Linked DNA regions of Kordia sp. SMS9. The protein of the gene in region 2 interacts with the protein of the main gene of each other region in a pairwise test. Links are inferred from orthologs where the notes say so. Each region holds a gene or a part of one and is shown on either strand. Other genes may lie near its edges.

Evidence for each region. The genes of interacting proteins can lie anywhere in the genome.
Region 1: the proteins of KORDIASMS9_RS17315 (region 2) and KORDIASMS9_RS12675 interact in binary tests that used the Escherichia coli proteins (3 or more experiments, as listed by UniProt). The link is inferred for Kordia sp. SMS9 from one-to-one orthologs.

What each region holds. Positions count from the first base shown.
Region 1 is NZ_CP031153.1:2,933,884-2,941,445, forward strand. The notes cover bases 1,870-4,868. They hold KORDIASMS9_RS12675 (nucleoside-diphosphate kinase), read left to right. Parts: upstream 1,870-3,158; coding sequence 3,159-3,578; downstream 3,579-4,868. Other genes in these bases: gldI (gliding motility-associated peptidyl-prolyl isomerase GldI), read right to left, coding at 1,870-1,955; KORDIASMS9_RS12670 (bifunctional oligoribonuclease/PAP phosphatase NrnA), read right to left, coding at 1,960-2,973; KORDIASMS9_RS23290 (hypothetical protein), read right to left, coding at 3,801-4,016; KORDIASMS9_RS12685 (DUF721 domain-containing protein), read right to left, coding at 4,470-4,766; KORDIASMS9_RS12690 (DNA replication/repair protein RecF), read right to left, coding at 4,773-4,868. Outside these bases: KORDIASMS9_RS23970 (peptidylprolyl isomerase), read right to left, coding at 122-1,387; more of gldI, read right to left, coding at 1,389-1,869; more of KORDIASMS9_RS12690, read right to left, coding at 4,869-5,852; KORDIASMS9_RS12695 (tetratricopeptide repeat protein), read left to right, coding at 5,964-6,782; ribH (6,7-dimethyl-8-ribityllumazine synthase), read left to right, coding at 6,788-7,273; KORDIASMS9_RS12705 (RsmD family RNA methyltransferase), read right to left, coding at 7,385-7,562. UniProt on the Escherichia coli protein: Major role in the synthesis of nucleoside triphosphates other than ATP. The ATP gamma phosphate is transferred to the NDP beta phosphate via a ping-pong mechanism, using a phosphorylated active-site intermediate.
Region 2 is NZ_CP031153.1:4,069,870-4,077,315, reverse strand. Bases 2,977-5,859 are described here. They hold KORDIASMS9_RS17315 (uracil-DNA glycosylase), read left to right. Parts: upstream 2,977-4,026; coding sequence 4,027-4,692; downstream 4,693-5,859. Other genes in these bases: KORDIASMS9_RS17305 (substrate-binding domain-containing protein), read right to left, coding at 5,453-5,859; KORDIASMS9_RS17310 (hypothetical protein), read right to left, coding at 4,947-5,111; KORDIASMS9_RS17320 (DNA mismatch repair protein MutS), read right to left, coding at 2,977-3,869. In the rest of the region: KORDIASMS9_RS17335 (YfiT family bacillithiol transferase), read left to right, coding at 7-543; KORDIASMS9_RS17330 (thioredoxin family protein), read right to left, coding at 670-1,224; KORDIASMS9_RS17325 (tRNA-binding protein), read left to right, coding at 1,270-1,605; more of KORDIASMS9_RS17320, read right to left, coding at 1,698-2,976; more of KORDIASMS9_RS17305, read right to left, coding at 5,860-6,307; KORDIASMS9_RS17300 (nucleoside phosphorylase), read right to left, coding at 6,318-7,187; KORDIASMS9_RS17295 (DUF1835 domain-containing protein), read right to left, coding at 7,180-7,446. UniProt on the Escherichia coli protein: Excises uracil residues from the DNA which can arise as a result of misincorporation of dUMP residues by DNA polymerase or due to deamination of cytosine.

The DNA of each region.
Region 1 (7,562 bases), 1.1 Mb from region 2 along the record:
ATAAGAATGTTTGAGTGTTTTCCCTTATGAAAAAACTACTTTTCACTGTAAAGAACTTTTGATTCACAAAAAAAAGCCCTTCTGCGAAGAAGAGCTTTTGTGAGTTTATAATTGTGGTAAATTATTTTGTGGTGTCAATTTCTACAAGTTCAATTTCAAAAATTAAGTTTGAGTTCGGTGGAATTGGTCCGTATTGACGAGAACCATATCCTAAATAAGAAGGTACAAATACTTTTGCTTTTTCGCCCAATTTCATGCGTAAGAATGCTTCTTTAAAAGCAGGAACCAATGTTGCGCTTTTATTGTAGATGGATGAGAAAGGTTGGTAAGCTCCTTGACTTGCCGATGCTTCATTGTAAAGTCCATTTTCTTGTGCAACTTCCTTATACGTAGTGTAAAAAACTTTTCCATCTTCAAAAGCACCTGTACAGTTTACCTTTACATAGTTTGAAACGGTTGGTTTTTCACCAGTAGTATTTTTTTGAGTGGTAACCATTACCATTCCCGTAGGAGATTCAAATACTTCTCCTAAATTTTTATTGTCTGCTACAAATTTTGCAATAACGTCTTTTATTTTTTCTTTTTCTTTTGCGTTAAATTCAGCAGTGATACCTTCTTTAAATTCTTCATATTTATTTAAAAGCGTCGGTTCGTCTTCTGTAAATACTTTAACTGCATCAAAGGCTTTCGCTTCTTTTCCAACACGAATGATAGTTACTTCGTTCATAATCACATCTTCTAAGGGTTTTTTAGAACCTGGATTAACCGCTACATTTGAAATACTGTCTTGTATTGCAATTCCTTCCACTAATTGTCCAAAAACAGAGTGACAGCTTACACGTGGACGTTCACAAGGCTTTGGTTTTCCTGCAAAGTCTAATGGATCTAAACTTGGATATGGAACTTCTGTAATGAAAAATTGACTTCCGTTGGTAGCTACACCACCAGAATTTGCCATAGATAATACACCTGGTTTGTCGTGTTTTAAATCTTTGTCAAATTCGCTTGCAAAACGGTATCCTGGATTTCCGCTTCCTGTTCCTGTTGGATCGCCACCTTGAATCATAAATTTATCCATAACTCTGTGGAAAGAAACTCCGTTATAGTATGGTTTTCCTTGTTGATCTGCCGGAAGTTTTGGATGTGTTCCTTCTGCCAATGCAATAAAATTAGCTACGGTTACAGGCACTTTTTTGTAGAACAAGCGAGCGACCATAGTTCCTTTATTCGTTTTAATTTCGGCAAAAATACCATTCTTATCATCTTGTGCGTCGCCATTAGCAGCAACTTGATCAGTGCTGGTTGAATTTTTATCATTTTTACAGGAAGTAAATCCTAAAGTGATAATCGCAAGACATAGTGTGATTGTTGTTGTAAATACTCTCATTTTAATTTTCTGTTTCTAGGTTTTTGTTGTCTTTTTTTATATCAAGTAAAGTTATAGTAGATTTGATTGGAACATTGGTTCCAATGCGTTTGTTATCTCCGTGATATCCATACGCCACATGCGATGGAAATAGAAATGTTGCTGTTTCTCCTTTTTTCATCAATTGTAAACCAAAACGCAAACCAGGGAAGATTTGTTGTTTGTCTACTACATATTGTTGTATGCCAATTTCTTCTTTTTTGTAGATAGATTCGCCTGTTGTCATTCTGAAGATATTATACGCATACGTTAACGTGTCTCCTTTTTTTGGAAAATACGATTCTTGCTCACTTTTTGTATTGTAAAAATACCAGAAGCCATTTTTAGAAGCGATATAGGTATTAGTGCTGTCTTGTTTGATATACTTTTGAATATTGGCTTCTTCTTTGGCAATGAGCGCTTTGTTTCTAGCAACCGATTCTTTTAAAAAAGAACCAGTACTTTTGCTCACAGGTTCTCTTGCCTGTGGTTCTGAACAAGAAACGATAAGCATGCCAAGAAGACAGAAAAGCGCAATTTTTTTCAACATATTTTTAATTTAATTCGTCTTTGTACGCAGCTAAGATTTTGGTGAATCTTTCAGCCGTAGCTTCTAATGATTCATCACTTCGCCCACCAGCTGCATTGGTGTGTCCGCCACCATTAAAGTGCGCACGTGCAAATTCATTTACTGAAAAATCACCTTTAGATCGCAATGACATTTTTACATACGGTTCTTGGAGATTTTCAATAAAAATTGCAGCAAATTTAATGCCTTTTAGTGATAATCCATAATTTACAAAACCTTCTGTGTCACCTTTTTTAAAGTCGTAACGCATCAATTCGTCTTTACTGATAGTAATATAGACGGTATTATAAGCTTCTAATACGACTAAATTTTTTAAGGCGCAACCTAATAATTGCAGGCGACTTAAACTGTTAGTATCATAAATTGCATTGTGAATGGCAGCATTTTCCGCCCCTTTATCTATCAAATTGGCAATAATTCTGTGCGTGGTACTTGTGGTTGCTTTAAAGCGGAATGAGCCTGTGTCCGTCATAATGCCTACGTACATACACGTTGCCATTTCTGTATTGATCAATGCTTCATCACCCAAAAAAGTAATAAAATTGTACACCATTTCACAGGTAGAACTCATTTTCGTATCCGAATACATATATTTCGCATAGTTAGATGGTTGCTGATGATGGTCAATCATTACAAAAGTTGCTTTTGTGGCTGCAACTACCGATTCCATTTCTCCAATTCGACTCAAATCATTAAAATCTAACGTAAAGATAACATTGGCATCATGTAATACTTTTTTAGCTTGCGTATTTTCATAATCGAACTTTATAATTTCGTTTTCACCAGGCATCCATTTTAAAAAATTAGGATAATCGTTAGGCGCAATAATTGTGGCGTTGTGTTGCCTTTTTTTCAAGTAATGCCAAAGCGCCAGCGTGGAACCAATAGCATCTCCATCAGGATTTTTATGTGGAATAATGACAATATTTTTAGGTGTGGCTAGTAGTGTTTTTACACCTTGTATTTCAGCTTCATTCATGCGTTTCAATTCTGTAATTCGATCATAAATACTATAAAAACGATGAAGATTGTAAGGCTTCTCATTTCATAGCTGGCTAATATACTAAAATAGGCTTGCAAATAAATTGTATTTGTGTACTTTTGCACCGAAAATCAAAGATGATTTTACAAAATTAGAATTTATAACTACTTATACTTATTATAATGGCTGGGAAAAGAACTTTTACCATGATTAAGCCTGATGCTGTAGAAAATGGACACATCGGCGCTATTTTAGAAAAAATTACTGCTTCAGGATTTAACATCGTTGCAATGAAGTTAACACAGTTGAGCAAGCGCGATGCTGAGGAATTTTATGCTGTTCACAACGAAAGACCTTTCTTTGGAGAGTTGGTAGAATTTATGACAAGAGGACCAATTGTTGCGGCAATTTTAGAGAAAGAAAACGCAGTAAGCGATTTTAGAACCTTAATTGGAGCTACAAATCCTGCGGAAGCTGCAGAAGGAACGATTAGAAATTTATATGCAACTTCTATTGGAGAAAATGCAGTTCACGGTTCTGATAGCGACGAAAATGCTGCTATTGAAGGCGCTTTCCACTTTGCTGGAAGAGAAACTTTTTAGTTAGAAGCGCTTTGCTTTTAGAGTGTTAGATTTTTAGATCGCTTCGCTCTTAGACTTTTTTATAAAATATATTTTGATAGCGTGAGTCTGAGACTCGCGCTATTTTTATATGATCACATTTTGTCATTCCTGCGAAGGCAGGAATCCATTTTTCTACTGTAACGCTAAATTTATTTTTGAAAAACCTATTGCGTTTCTACATTGTTGTGTAGTTTAAACACCTTAAAGGGTAAGCTCTACTGTTCCAGAAACTAAATTGATATGACAACAATCAGTGCTAACAGTATAGGTACTACTAATGACCTCTTGATTATTTATGAATCCTTTAAATTGAACTTGTCGTTCTTGATTTGCTTCAAGACTTCCGTCATCTAAGAGAGGATACTGCCCAAGTTGTTGTGCAATTTCAAATCCAGATGCAGAGAGTAATATAGTCATGTCTTCATTAGTCTCGATATTTATCACTTCATAAGAATCTAAAGCTACAGGATTTTGATTTTGGTCTTTTATGGATATAACAATCGTTATAAATTCCGTTGTACATGGTACATTTTCGCAATCAGAGTTTGAATCATCGTCGTTATTACAAGAAATTAGAAGAGTAGCTATGAAAAGAGATGTTATTATTAAAAATGGTCTCATTGATTTAATCATTATTGTAAGTTTTTTATTCTTAAGATGTAAAAAAAGTAGAATGGTTGCGTCAAATTTTTTAATTAGATACGGTTTGTTTTTAGAGTGTTAGATTTTTAGATCGCTCTTAGACTTTTTAAAATATATTTTGCTAGCGTGAGCCTCAGACTCGCGCTATCTTTTTTATTGGATGTCTAAAAATCTAAAAGCGAAGCGGTCTAAGAAATTTCCGCTTAAGCGGAAACAAGTCTAAAAAATCTATCTAAGTACCAAATTTTTAATCAATTCCTTGCCAAGACTTTCATTCAGCATTCGGATGATTTTCTCTTTACCATAACTCAATTCTTCACGCAAAACCGCAGAAGATAAAGAAACATACAATGTGTCATTTTTTAGTATGACATTGGTTGTATACGTATTTACGCCATTCCCCATTAATTGTAACCAAGCATCACGCGCGTCAATTTTGTCCAAACCATCTTCAAGTCGATGTTCGGAAACGAAATCTTTCAATACTTCGCTAATGGTTCTATGTTCGGTGTGTCTTTTTTTCAAAATGAATTATAATTTAAAAATCTCGTACGATTGATGGATTTCTTTTACAATGCTTTCAGTGCGTTCTACATGTGTGTCACTGATGAAAATTTGCCCAAAATCATCGTCATTTACTAATGACATAATTTGTGCCACACGTTGTTCATCCAATTTGTCAAAAATATCATCTAACAATAGAATGGGCGTAACATTGGCTAAGTTTTTAATAAAATCAAATTGCGCTAGTTTCAACGCAATTAAAAACGACTTTTGCTGTCCTTGACTTCCAAATTTTTTGATTGGATACGTTTCGATAGAAAATAACAAATCATCTTTGTGAATTCCTACACTCGTATATTGCAATACTTTGTCTTTTTGGATGCTTTCTTCTAACAAAGATCGAAAATCTTTTTCATGTAATTGACTTTTATAGCTGATATTTACAATTTCTTTTTCGTTTGCAATTGCTTTATAGCGTGTCATGAAAATGGGCAAAAAGGCTTCTAAAAACTTTCTGCGTTCTGCGTATATCTGCGAACCTAACTCATGCAGTTGATCGTTGTAAATGCTGAGTGTATCGCCATCAAACGTGCTATTTAAGGCAAAATACTTTAACAACGAATTTCGTTGCGAGAGTACTTTATTGTAATTAATTAAATTTTGTAAATACTGCTTATTGGATTGAGAAATGACGCTGTCCATAAACTTTCTGCGCGTGTCGCTTCCTTCAATAATCAAATCGCGATCGGCAGGCGAAATAATCACCAATGGCAAAAAACCAATATGCTCTGAAAGTTTATCATACGGTTTTCCATTGCGTTTCACCATCTTTTTTTGTCCTCTTTTCAGCGAACAGATAATATTTTCGTTTCGATCAACTTTTTCATACGTGCCATCAATCACAAAAAAATCTTCGCCGTGTTTGATATTTTGGGAAGCCACCGGATTAAAATAACTTTTCCCAAACGATAAATGATAAATAGCGTCTAAGACATTGGTTTTCCCAACGCCGTTATTCCCGACAAGACAATTTATTTTTGGGTTAAAATCAAAAGAATTTGTTTCAAAATTCTTGTAATTGATCAGTGATAATTTCTTTAGAAACATGAAAATAGAAGCATCATTACAATAAAAATGCAAATTATTGAAAAATATCAAATAAATAAGCTTTTAATTCTACTTAAAAATTTTATTTTTGCGCACATTAATATTCAATATATGGCAACTTACAAGAAAAGAGGATATAAAGTTAAAACCAAAGCGGAGAAAGAGAAGGAAGTTCCTGCTGAAGAAATAGAAAGTACAACAGCAGAAGTTTTTAATACTTTAGATGAAACTGCGTCCAAAACGGAAGAATGGGTAGCTAGAAATCAAAAGTTTATCTTTATAGGTATTGGAGCAATTGCCGTAGTACTTTTAGGATACTTAATTTATGCGAAAATTTTTGCGGCACCAAAAGAAGTAGAAGCTTCTAATGAAGTGTTTCAAGCAAATACATATTTCAATCAAGCTGTTAACACAGACTTGAGTCAAGATGTAGTAGCAGGATTAGCTACAAGAGATTCGTTATTAACTTTAGCCTTAGAAGGTGGAGAAGGAAAGTACGGATATTTGAAAATTATTTCTGAATACGGCGGAACAAGTGCTGCAAATTTGGCAAACTACAATGCAGGAATTGCGTATTTGAATTTGAACAAATATGAAGAAGCTATCAAACACTTACAAGAATTTTCATCAGATGATGTCATTATTGGAGCAAAAGCAAAAGGTGCTATTGGTGATGCATTTGTACAACTAGGACAAATGGATACAGCTTTAGAATATTATGAAAAAGCGTTTCAGCATAGTACAAACGATGCTACAACTCCTATATATTTATTAAAAGCAGGAATTACAGCGTTAAACATGGAAAATCCAAAAGCAGGAAAAGCGTTGGAATACTTTAAGAGAATTGAAGATGAATATGCTTCTTTCAAAACAACAGCTGATGGAAAATTATTAGATGTATATATTGGAAAAGCAGAAGCCTTAAAATAATATATATGGCAACTGTAAATAAAAATCTATCTACATACGATCAAGCGACAATCCCAAATGCGAAAGACTTTCGATTTGGGATTGTTGTTTCTGAGTGGAATGAAAACATCACGGAAGGTTTGTGTGAAGGCGCTATTGAAGCGTTAAAAGAGAATGGCGTTACAGCTGAAAATATCATTCGTTGGAATGTGCCTGGAAGCTTTGAATTGGTGTATGGCGCAAAGCACATGCAAAAAACGCAACAAGTAGATGCTATCATTGCTATTGGAAGTGTGATTCAAGGAGAAACGAAACATTTTGACTTTGTATGTAGTGCAACCACACAAGGAATCAAAGATTTAAATGTACAATCGGATATTCCAGTCATCTTTTGTGTGTTGACAGATAACACGCTGCAACAAGCAATTGATCGTTCTGGTGGAAAACATGGAAACAAAGGCGTAGAAGCAGCCATTGCAGCCATAAAAATGGCACAATTGCGAACTTTTTAAAGTAAAGTTTAGTATTTAGAATAAAATCTGAATCAAAAAACACAAACCGTTGTGGAAAACTTTCTGCGACGGTTTTTTATGTTCAATGAGCATTCAATTCATTTCTAAAAGCTATTCTTCCTCGCTAGAAGCTTCTGGTAGTTCAAAGAAGCTAAACACCGAACTTCCATAGTTTTTCGAAAAGCTAAAATTTTTAACATGGTCCAATGTTGTCTCTTTGGCATGCTCTACAATTAAAAAACCACCTTCCAAAAGCAATTCTCTTTCAAAAACAGTGAGGATGATTTTT
Region 2 (7,446 bases):
TATATAATGGAGTTAGAATTGCTAAAATATCCAATCGGAAAACCTCAAATTCCCGAAATGATTACTATGAAACATATTCAAGAGTGGATCAATGTGTTGGAATTGTTCCCGAAACGATTGAAGCTATTAGTGAAAAATCTCTCGAAAGAACAATTAGATACTTGTTATCGACCAGAAGGTTGGACGATCCGGCAAGTAATTCATCATGTTTCAGATAGTCATCATAATAGTTATACACGTTTCAAATGGACGTTGACAGAAAATCAACCTATTATAAAAGCGTATTATGAAGATCGCTGGGCGGAATTATTCGATAGCAAATCCGCGCCCATTGAACTTTCACTAAACACAATAGAAGCTTTGCATGCAAAATGGGTGTATTTTTTAAAAGGACTTTCCGTAGAAGATTTAGCACAATTTTTTATTCATCCAGAAGGAAATGAAAAAGTATCACTCAAAGAAAACATAGGAATTTACGCGTGGCATTGCAATCACCATTACGAACATATCAATCAATTACTGATTCGTAAAAATTGGAAGTAGTTTTTGTAAATTATGAATTTTAAATTTTAAATTATGAATGTTGAATTTTAAATTAATTTCAATCTAACAATCTAACAATCTAACAATCTAACAATCTAACAATCTAACAATCTAAGTAAATCTATGTTAAATCCACTTAATGCCACAACCAATACTAGGTTTTTGATCGGCTGAAATTTCTGCTCCTTTTAATAACATATCGAGCGCATTTCGCATGTCTTTTCCAGTAACAGGAATTCCATTATTTGGCCGTGAATCGTCTAATTGTCCACGATAGACCAATCCTAAATTCGCATCAAAAATATAAAAATCAGGCGTGCACGCAGCATCATAATCTTTGGCAATTTCCTGCGTTTCATCATACAAATATGGAAAAGAAAACCCTTCTTGTTGTGCGTTTTCCTTCATTAAATGCGGTGCGTCTGCAGGATAATTTTCAACATCATTGCTCGAAATCGCAACAAAACCTATTCCTTTTGATTGATAATCATTCGCTAATTTTACAATTCCTTCGTTTACATGTTTTACAAATGGACAATGATTGCAGATGAACATAAGTACCGTTCCGTGTGTTCCTTTTGCATCGTTTAGCGAAATGGTTTTGTCTGAAACTGTATCGATTAAAGAAAAATTAGGAGCTTTTGTGCCTAAAGAAAGCATATTGGAAGGAGTCAGTGCCATTTGTGAAATTGTTTTTTAAAGTATAAATTTACTCAAAAAAATACAATGAGTGAGGTATCTTGGAGCGATTTTGAAAAAGTAGACATGCGCATTGGAACCATTATTGAAGCAAACGATTTTCCAAAAGCCAGAAAACCAGCCTATCAACTTACCATTGACTTTGGTGCCAACATCGGAATTCGAAAATCATCCGCACAGATTACCAAGCGTTATACAAAAGAAGAATTGATTGGCAAACAGATTATGGCAGTTGTGAATTTTCCTAAAAAACAAATTGCGAATTTCTTCTCCGAATGTTTGGTCATGGGCGCTGTTGATGGTGATGATGTTATTTTGATGCATCCTTCAGCTAAAATTCCAAATGGTTTGAAGATATCTTAATAGTATTGAGTATTGAGATTTTAGTATTGAGAAGTTTCAAAGAACAACTTTATAAGTCAACAAATTAACGAAATAAAAATCCCCTAAAAAAATTACTTCTTAGCTTCCACCAATTCTAATTGATCTACGGAAATTTTCGTAGTAAATATTCCGTAATTCACTATAGCTTTTCCTTTTTCCATTTCGTCAATCGTTCCTACAGCTTTTCCATCATGCATACGAACGCGATCGCCGATTTTTAAAATTGGTTTTGGCTTTTCTGCTTCTTTTTTGGCGGCTTTTTTCTGCTCGATTTTCTTTTCCTCACGAATAACCGCCACTTTTTGAATGACTTCTTTTTTAGCTTCTTTTTGTTTTGCCTTTTGTATGTTTTTTTCCTTAGCGGATTGTTTTTTTCGTTTGGAATTTTCAGTCTCTACAATACGTAAAAACTCAGAAATCAACGGACGTTTCTTTTTATTGTCAAAATAACGTTCGGCAATTTCATTGATCTTATTTCCAAGATGAATCATGCGTTTGTCATGATCATACAACTGCTGATAACTCTCTAATTTGGACTTTGTTTTCACATTCAACGCTTCCAAACGTTCGTTTTCTTCACGCGCTTTGATTTCTTCTTCTCGTAACAATTTAGACGTTTTTTCCATGGCGCTGCGTTCTTTTTGAAGCTTTGCTATCGTGGCATCAAAACGTACTTTTCCACGCTCAATTTTCTTCTTTGCTCTGTTGATCAAACTGTACGGAATGCCATTTTTTTGTGCAACTTCAAAGGTAAATGAACTTCCTGCTTGTCCCAACGCTAATTTGTATACAGGTTGCAACGTTTTGCTATCAAACATCATATTTGCGTTGGTCGCGTATGGCAATTCGTTCGCCAATAACTTTAAGTTGGAGTAGTGCGTTGTGATGATTCCAAAAGCTTCTCGCTCATAAAAAACTTCCAAGAAGGTTTCCGCCAAAGCGCCACCCAATTCAGGATCACTTCCCGTACCAAATTCATCAATTAAAAACAGCGTTTTATTATTACATTTTCGCAAAAAGTAATTCATCTGCTTCAAACGATAACTATACGTACTTAAATGATTTTCAATAGATTGTCCGTCTCCAATATCTGTCAAAATTCGTTCAAACAAACACATTTTACTGCGTTCATGCACAGGAACTAACATACCACTTTGCAACATCAATTGTAACAAACCGATCGTTTTTAAAGTGATACTTTTTCCACCAGCATTTGGTCCAGAAATCACAATAATTCTATTATCTTGACTTAGTTCAATTGTCTGCGGATATGTTTTTTCGTTACGTTCTTTATTTGTTAAATAGAGGAGTGGATGGTACGCATCTTTCAAAAATAATTCGCGTTTCTCTGAAAGTTCAGGTAAAATAGCGTTCATAGAAGCCGCATATTTAGCTTTGGAATAGCTGACATCTAAATCACTTAAAAAGTCTTGATATTCCTCTAAAAGCGGCGCAAACGGTCGTGTAAAGTCTGTCAATTCCTTTAAAATACGCGTAACTTCTTCCTTTTCTTCATATTCTAAATTCGACAATTCTCGCGAATAGCGCAACGTAATTTCAGGTTCAATATAAACAATGCTTCCCGTTTTAGAATTTCCCATAATGGCACCTTTGACTTTGCGGCGATGCATGGCTTTTACGGCTAAAACTCTACGGTTATCAACCACCGTTTCGCGAATTTCATCCAAATAATCAGCTTGATTATATCTGCTCAAGGCAGAAGAAAAACTCTGATTTATTTTTCCGCGAATGCTTAAAATTCCACGTCGAATCCGTGCCAATTCTGATGAAGCCGTATCTTTTACTTCTCCAAAACGATTGATGACGTTGTCAATCTCGGTAATCAGCACTTTTGTAAATTCAATACGTTCCGATCGTTTGTGAAGCGTTGGGTAATATTCGTGAAACTTCTTAAAGAACTTAATCAAGAGATTCACGGCGCTAGAAATGGCAGAAATTTTACGAAATCCTAAAATTTCCAAAAAACTATTTTCAATCGCTAACAGTTTAATTTCCAATGAAATTCCTTCAAAACCATGATTCGGAATCACGTTTTCATTTTCAAAAGATGCCAAGTATTCATTGACGTACGACAAGTTTGTTAGCAATATCTCTTTGTCTTGAAAAGGTTGTGTATTGCTAATTTTCTGTTTTCCGTAGGTCGTAACAGCATGCTCTGAAACTTGTTGTAACACAGTTTCAAACTCTAAATCATCTAATGTTTTGGAATGTATTTTAATCATTGTAAATTTGGACTACTAAGAATCTCGATTGTGGTCTAATTTTTTCAGACGATGGCAAAGGTACTTATTTATATGTTGATTTTGAAATAATAAACAATCTTATAAATGGGCCATTTTTGTGCAATTTTGAGGTAAAACGCTATTGAAAAGACAAAATATGAATATAAAAATTGAAGAAAGCTGGAAATTTCATCTACAAGACGAGTTTGAAGAACCGTATTTTAAAGAATTGATCAATTTTGTCAAAACGGAATATACACAACATCAATGTTTCCCGAAAGGGAAGGACATATTTGCCGCATTTGATCATTGTCCGTTTCATCGGTTGAAAGTGGTGATTATTGGACAAGATCCGTATCATGGTGTGGGACAGGCAAATGGATTGTGTTTTTCTGTAAATGACGGCGTTCCACAACCACCTTCATTAATCAATATTTTTAAAGAAATTAAACGCGATATCGGCATTGATCCGCCTGTGAGCGGAAATTTAGAACGTTGGGCAAAACAAGGTGTGTTGCTATTAAATGCTACATTGACGGTTCGTGCGCATCAAGCAGGAAGTCACCAAGGAAAAGGCTGGGAAACCTTTACAGATGCTGTGATCAAAATGATTTCAGAGAAAAAAGAAAACGTGGTTTTTTTACTTTGGGGCGGATATGCCAAGAAAAAAGGGGCTAAAGTTGATCCCAATAAACATTATGTACTTACGTCAGGACATCCATCACCGTTGAGTGCCAATCGTGGGTATTGGTTTGATAATAAGCATTTTAGTCGTTGTAATGATTATTTGGTGAGTCAGCGTATTGAGGGAATTCGATGGTAGCTTGCTTCGCTTTTAGCTCGCCTTTGCCTTTTAGACTTGTTTCTCGCTTTCGCGAAATCTCTATGATACGATTTTAGTGAATTTATCGTCAAGCTGAACTTGATTCAGCTTCTCATAAAGATGCTGAATCATGTATTTACAATAGAAATGAAGAGTTTACAATACTTTTCAGCTTGACCTTTCAATCATCTAAAAATAAAAAAGGTCACAACATAACGTTGTAACCTTTCGTATATATAATTGGAAAGTTTTTACTAGTATACTTCTACGCAGTTTGCTTCGTCTGCGCTTGCAGTCATAATGTAGTTTTCCTTTGCGTCGTCTGCATCTGCAAAGTTAACTCCTTTGCCCATGCAATTAGATCCACATGACGCTAATAATAAACCTGCTGCTGCTAATGCTATAAATGATTTTTTCATAATGATAGTTGTAATGTTAATAATCTGATAAATAATTTGGTTGTAAATAGAAAGTAACATTTTGCCCTTATTGCTTTCTGATAACAAATGTAACATGACAACCGGCAATCGTATCATTTTATCGTTTACCTGTTTAAATTTTCGTTAAATTGCATAAAAACGTCATTTATCGACCATTCGCAGGGTGAAATACACCATTCGTCGACATAAATACCCTTTTGAAAAGGGGAAAAATCCCCTGTATAAACGGGTGTTTCTACGGATGTCTAAAATTTGTAAAATTGAATAAAATGTAGTATAAATCTGTATTATATACATGATTTTTTTAGAGAAAGAAGTATTTATACTAATTTGTGTGTCAAGCTCTTATAACTCCATTTTTCAGGAATGATATCTAAACTGAGTAGTTTTTCTTGGACTTTTTCAATGGTTTCTTCGTCGATTAATTCTTGACTCCATTCGGTTAATGATAACCATTTTTGTACATCATCCAACTGCTGTTCGTAGCGTACAGCTATCCGTTCGTCGATATTTGGAATGTCTTTGAATTTTGACGTCATCTCGTTGATAATTCGTAAAACAGTTTTTACCGTTTCTTCATCTTCAGCTAACAATTCTGATCGCACAGCAATCACAAAACAGGGCCAAGGTGTTGGACAATCAGCAACACGTTTAAATATTCCTTGATCTACCAACGGTTTTGTGGTAAAATGTTCCCACATAAAATAATCGCCTTTTCCCTTGTTCAATCCATCAATAGCACCTTCTAAATTGTTAATGACTTCGAAACCAAGATTGTCGGTGTCCCAGCCATTATTTTCGGCATTGATATACGCCATTAAATGCGAGCCAGAACCAAAACGACTGATGGCAGCTTTGGTTCCTTCTAAATCGTCTATCGTATTATAAGTAGCATCAGCCGCAACGTGAATTCCCCAAATTAAAGGCGATTGCACATAGGTTTGTACAATTTTAGCAGGATTTCCCGCTATGATATCTTTAATGATTCCTTCCGTAAGGATCACAGCAATGTCTATTTTTTCATTCCTAAGTGCTTTACACATGGCACCTGTTCCGCCAGGATAATCTTTCCAACGCAGGTTGATGCCTTCTTTTTCGTACGCACGTTCTTTAAGTGTTAAATACCAAGCCAGATTGAAGTGTTCTGGAACACCACCGATATTAATTTTCTTCATTAAATTCTCTTTATACTAATTTCTCTAAGGTGTATTGAATTAACTGATCTACGGTTTGTTTGGGAGCCTTACTGAATTCGCCAAGTGGACGATTTGCAATAATGGCATTCATGGAAAGGGAGCGATGTCCTAGCAAATTTGCCAATCCGTAAATTCCTGCGGTTTCCATTTCTAAGTTTGTTATTTTTTTATCTTGATGTGTGAATGTTGCCAACTTTTCATTTAAGTCTTCATCTTGAACGTTTAATCGGATTTTACGACTTTGCGGCCCGTAAAAACCAACATTGGTTCCTGTAAAACCTAACATAGTTTGCTCAGACGATAGTTTGTCGATCAACTCTTGACTTCCTTTCACTACATACGGTTCTGATTTCTTGGGCGACCAGTGGGTTTGTTTCATGAACGCTTCTGAAAATTCGGTTTCGAGTACATGATCGCATTCATAAAAGTGTAACAAACTGTCAAAACCAATCGCATATTCGCTAATTACAAAACTATCTGTGGGAACGTTTTCTTGAATAGAACCCGAAGTTCCAATTCGCACAATATCTAAGGTTGTCAATTCTTTTTTAACGGTTCGCGAAGCAAAATCTACATTGACAAGTGCGTCCAATTCGTTAAAAACAATATCAATATTATCGGTGCCAATTCCTGTAGAAAGTACGGTGATGCGCTTTCCGCGAAGTGTTCCAGTATGTGTTACAAATTCGCGTTTTGTTTTTTTAATTTCGATGGTGTCAAAATAAGCACTTACCATTTTTACGCGATCTGGATCGCCAACAATAATAATGGTCGTAGCTAGGTCTTCAGGAAGTAAATTTAAGTGATAAATACTTCCGTCAGGATTTATAATAAGTTCTGATTCTGCGATTCTATGCATGTTTTGTAAGTATTTGTTCAGAAGAATGATAGCAATAGCTGTACTTATGGCAATTTCCAAAAGTGGTATTGTCAGAAAGTTGATCGTAGAAATTTTTCATTTCATCAATCGCTAACAATCCTATTCTGTTTAAAGTTAAACGATCGTTTTTAGTGTCATAAAAAGCAGCTAATTTTTCAATAATTCGTGCGATTTGCAAATCGCCAAAACCATAATATCCTTGGTACTGTAAAATGTACCCTGTAAGCTGTCGTGTGTT